Regions from separate parts of the Jeotgalicoccus huakuii genome, predicted to be linked through region 2. Evidence: a T-box and tRNA genes for the amino acid it is inferred to sense, from the RefSeq annotation. Region 2 holds a T-box; the other holds one or more tRNA genes.
The links. A T-box is a leader RNA that pairs with one kind of tRNA and senses whether it is charged. The one in region 2 lies ahead of V6E76_RS08300 (valine--tRNA ligase), so its partner is inferred to be a tRNA-Val.
Positions count from the first base shown of each region.

Region 1: it encodes a tRNA-Val, which carries the amino acid that the T-box ahead of V6E76_RS08300 (valine--tRNA ligase) is inferred to sense. The anticodon was not compared.

Region 1 covers NZ_JAVIYN010000003.1:129,048-131,535, forward strand. Annotated here, with positions in the region: gene V6E76_RS02605 (ABC transporter permease) at 1-559, opposite strand, end outside; gene V6E76_RS02610 (ABC transporter ATP-binding protein) at 559-1,281, opposite strand; tRNA gene V6E76_RS02615 (tRNA-Val) at 1,355-1,426, opposite strand; gene V6E76_RS02620 (serine hydrolase) at 1,490-2,266, opposite strand; gene V6E76_RS02625 (MFS transporter) at 2,382-2,488, shown strand, end outside.
Region 2 covers NZ_JAVIYN010000014.1:41,556-44,043, forward strand. Annotated here, with positions in the region: gene V6E76_RS08300 (valine--tRNA ligase) at 1-1,417, opposite strand, end outside; T-box leader at 1,463-1,671, opposite strand; gene V6E76_RS08305 (AbrB family transcriptional regulator) at 1,718-2,488, opposite strand, start outside.

The DNA of each region.
Region 1 (2,488 bases), on a different contig from region 2:
TCAGCATCGACATACCTGAAATTAGAAAGACAAAGAAGAAAACAAAGAAGCCCATGAGAATTGGAAACATCTTGTCAAAGAAAGTTGAATCCTCATCACCATACAAATAGCTTTCCTCAACATCCATTGCAGGCATCGTTTCATCACCAGGCATGTTATTAAACATTTCCTGTGCAGTTTCTCTTGTTGTAGCCTGAACAGCAGTTTGAATGACTTGTTTCGCTGCGTTGGTTTGAGATGGATCTTCATTATGATATGTCACTGTAATTTGATCATCGTTGATGTCCATGTAGGCATCTAAATTATCATTATCTAACAACGTATCCAAGGTAGGTTGTAAGGCGTAAGGGATTACTTCTACTTCCTCGGGCATATTTTCTATAAATCGTTCATCAATTGTATCTGGAACACCAATGCGTACATTCAAGTCATTATTCACATCAAAGACAAAATACATCAATGTAATTACAAGAAGTGGTGCTAACAACATTAAGGCTAAAGTTCTCTGATCCCTATATAATTCTAAGGCCACTTTTTTAGCAATTGCTGTCAACCTGATCATGTCGTCACCTCCAGTTTCAAGAACACATCCTCAATGGATTTTACTTCAAATTGTGTCATCAGTTCTTTTGGCGTACCGTAAGCGTATATTTCTCCATTCACAATGAGCGCGACCTTATCACAGCGTTCCGCTTCACTCATGACATGTGTCGTGACAACTATGCCTTTACCTTCATCTCTTAAAACTCTTAGCTGTTCCCATATCGTTTTTCTCAATTTAGGATCAATACCAACAGTCGGTTCATCTAAGACGAGTAAATCTGGTGAACCAATTAAGGAGATTGCCAAAGATAATCGTCTTTTCATACCACCTGAAAATTGAGAAACAACTTTATTTCTTGAACTACTCAAGTCAACTAGTTCAAGATTCTTATCAATTTCGTGATTGAGCACATCACCTTTAAGTTTTTTTAACTTACCAAAAAAGGCCATATTTTCATGTGCCGTCAAGGTCTCATAAAGTGCCGTTTCTTGCCCCATGTAACCAATTTTGTTCATCATTTTTCGGTTCGGCATCTTTTTATTCATGAAATACGCCTCACCTTTGGTTAGTTCTTCCATGCCTAGAAGTGTTCGAATACATGTCGTTTTACCGGATCCACTCGGCCCAATTATACCGAGTATTTCCCCGTCATATATATCAAGATTGATATTATTTAAAACTTGCTTAAAGAAGAAAAACTTATCACCATTAATTAGTGATGCAATTTTTTCAGCCATTTATGTCACTACCTTTTAATCTACCTGTATTTAACGAAAAAGACCGGAACGTCTAAAGCGTTCCGGTCATGTATGATTCCGAGTGGGATTGAACCACCGACCCCTTCGATGTCAACGAAGTGCTCTCCCGCTGAGCTACGGAATCACGAGTCAGCATATCATCTACTTTAAGATAGAACGATATATAAAGCAACTCTATAACCGGAAATTACTGCTCCATTTCAGCTTTCAATAAATGCCCGACTTCAATAAGAAATTGACGTCCATCTAAGTTTGTCGGCCAACCTTGACTGAGGACGGCAAATTTTAATATTGTCTTATCCATCTTAAAGATGCCGACATCATGTTCTAGCTTATCGATTGTACCACTTTTTGATGACACAGTGATATGATTTTCTTGTCCACCATCATCCAAAGTACCACCAACTCGGTCGTTAAATTGTTGTTGTCTTAATAAGCGTTTCATTCTATCTCTAATGGGTTGTGATATATACTCATTATCTTCATATATTAAATTAAGTGCTGTCATCATACCTGATGCTGTCGCAATATTATACATTTTATTAGGATCTGCGTTCATATTCATATAATGACTTTTTAATTCGGTATCCTTTAGACCCCACTCCTTAAAGTCTTTACTCATCTGGTCAAAACCGACATAATCCATCAGTACATTTGAGGCAGTGTTGTCAGACACGATAAGGGCAATGGTCACCAGGTCATATAGCGTCATTGTTATTGTATCCTCCATCGAATGTAGGACACCAGACCCCATCACCTTTCTACTCACATCAAGCGTCGGGTTTTCATCTAGTAATTCACCTTTTTTTAAGGCGGATAAACATAGAGGGATCTTCGTTATGCTTGCTGAGCGAAAGATATGTTCATTTCTATAGTTATATACATTCCCTTGATATTCAATTTGATAGGCTATATTATCAGTTGCTTGCTTTGAGACTAATGCATTCAATTTCTCTTCTAACATCGTCATCCCCCTTCACTTGAGTATAATCTAAAAATTCTATCAACTCAATGACAATACAGCTTTATAATGTCCCGAAATCATGATAATGTAATCGTATACAAAGGGGAGGTTTACTATGGATAAAAAACTACGTGCAAAAGTTTTATCTGCAAGTTTAATTGGTTCGTCGATTGAGTGGTTTGACTTTTTCTTATATGCTGCTGTTGCTAGCATTATTTTTAA
Region 2 (2,488 bases):
TTGGGAAATATTTCTTTAAGTCAGCCGTATCTTCTGGCCAACCCAAAGTAGAAAACGGCCATAGGGCACTTGAGAACCAAGTATCTAACACATCTTCATCCTGTTCCCAGTTTTCTGAGTCAACAGGCGCCTCTAAACCAACATAAAGCTCACCTGTTTCCTTGTGGTACCAGGCAGGAATTCTATGCCCCCACCACAGTTGACGTGAAATGACCCAGTCACGTATGTTCTCCATCCAGCCATTAAAAGTATGTTCAAAACGTCCTGGCACAAAATCAATACGCTGATCTGTGTCCTGGTTGTTCAGACTCTTTTCTGCTAGAGGTTTCATGCTTACAAACCACTGCGTGGATAGGTAAGGCTCAACAATCGCCCCACTTCTCTCAGAGTGACCGACTGAGTGCATATGATCTTCAACTTTAATGAGGTAGCCTGCCTCATCTAGGTCCTTCACTAGTTGCTTACGGCATTCAAAACGATCCATACCTTCATATTGACCACCAAGTTCATTGATGACACCGTTTGGATGCATGACGTTAATTCTTTCAAGGTCATGGCGGTTACCAATTTCAAAGTCATTTGGGTCATGGGCTGGTGTAACCTTCATAGCACCTGAACCAAAATCTTTTTCAACATAATCATCAGCAATAATCGGTAATTGTCTACCCACAATAGGTAGCTCCACAGTTTTACCAATAAAGTCCTGGTAGCGTTCGTCATCCGGGTGAACAACAACCGCCGTATCACCGAGCATTGTCTCAGGACGTGTCGTCGCAATTTCTAAGAAACCAGAACCATCTGTTAAAGGATACTTAACATGGTAGAACTTCCCTTCAATATCCTGGTGAATCACTTCGATATCAGACAGGGCAGTCTGTGTTTCTGGGTCCCAGTTAATAATATACTCACCACGGTAAATTAAGCCCTTGTTATAAAGGTCTACAAAGGTCTTACGAACCGCTTTAGAAAGACCTTCATCTAAAGTAAATCGCTCTTTACTGTAATCGAGACCGAGTCCAAGTTTTGCCCACTGTTCTCGAATATGGCTTGCGTACTCCTCTTTCCAGTTCCAAGCGTGTTCTAAAAACTTCTCACGGCCGATATCGTGACGGTTAATGCCAGATTCACGGAGTCTCGCGTCTACTTTAGCCTGAGTGGCAATCCCCGCATGGTCCATACCTGGTAAGTAAAGCACATCATAACCCTGCATGCGTTTCATGCGTGTAATGATATCTTGTAAAGTCGTATCCCAAGCATGTCCAAGGTGTAACTTACCTGTTACATTCGGCGGTGGGATGACAATAGAGAATGGTGCCTTATCACTCGCTACATCTGATTTAAATAGGCCAGCTTCCACCCACTTTTCATATTTACCTTTTTCAACTTCAGTCGGATTGTACTTCGTTGACATTTCCATATAATCACTCCTTTAAATTAAAAAACAAAAAAACTCCTGTCCTAACAATAGGACGGAGTTCCGCGGTACCACCTAAATTCAGGCGAGTTCGCCTGCATCTCAATTGATGATTAACGCTCATCACACGTCTCGCACTAATCGATTTCCTTTCGCACGAAACTGAATACAGACTACTTTCACCTACTGCTTCGGTAAACTCACACCGCCGTTTACTCTCTTAACACCCGCAGCAGAATACTCTTCTGCACTTAAATATTATAGATTAATCTTATGCGAATAATTTGAAACTGTCAAGCGGCTTTAACTGCTATGACGGCGTTTATTCAAGTATCTTAGATAGTAACCAACAATCGGTACGACAACGATAATAATGAAGAATATTCTAAAGATATGGTAGGACGAGATCATTGGAATATTACCGCCTGTTTCAATGGCGATAACAATAATTTGACCGAGACCACCTGGTGCCGCACTTAAGAATAAGTCGTTGAACTGATGTGAGGTAAAAATTTGGAAAATAAAAACGATAAACATTGTACCAAAAATCAGCATTAAGTTCTGCAGTAAGATCGCAAAAATTAATCGCTTACTGAGCTGTGACATCAAGGAAGCAATTTGTAGACCAATTCGAATACCAAATAGTATTTGTGCCACATTAATAAATTCAATATTCAAAGAAAATTCAATACCTGTGGTTAAGTTCCAAATGATCATGATAATAATGGGTCCAAGCATCAGGCTCGCTGGGAAGCGTATTTTATCGAAAATATAAATTAAAAGTATGCTCGCTACAGGAATAATGAGCATCGGATAAGTAAAAACAGATGTGACATAATCTACAGATGTCGTCGCTAAAGGTATATCATTTGAACCAGCAAACAAGCCTGCCACAAAAGGCACAATCAAGACGATTAAGACAATGCGGGACATCTGAGTCAATGTCACCAATAGAATATCTGCATTCTTTTCTTCCTCTGCCATAATCAACATTTGAGATAAGGCACCAGGTACGGATGCTAAGATGGCAGTTTCAGGTGTACTTTTCGTTAAGTAAATGAAGAAGCGTGAGAG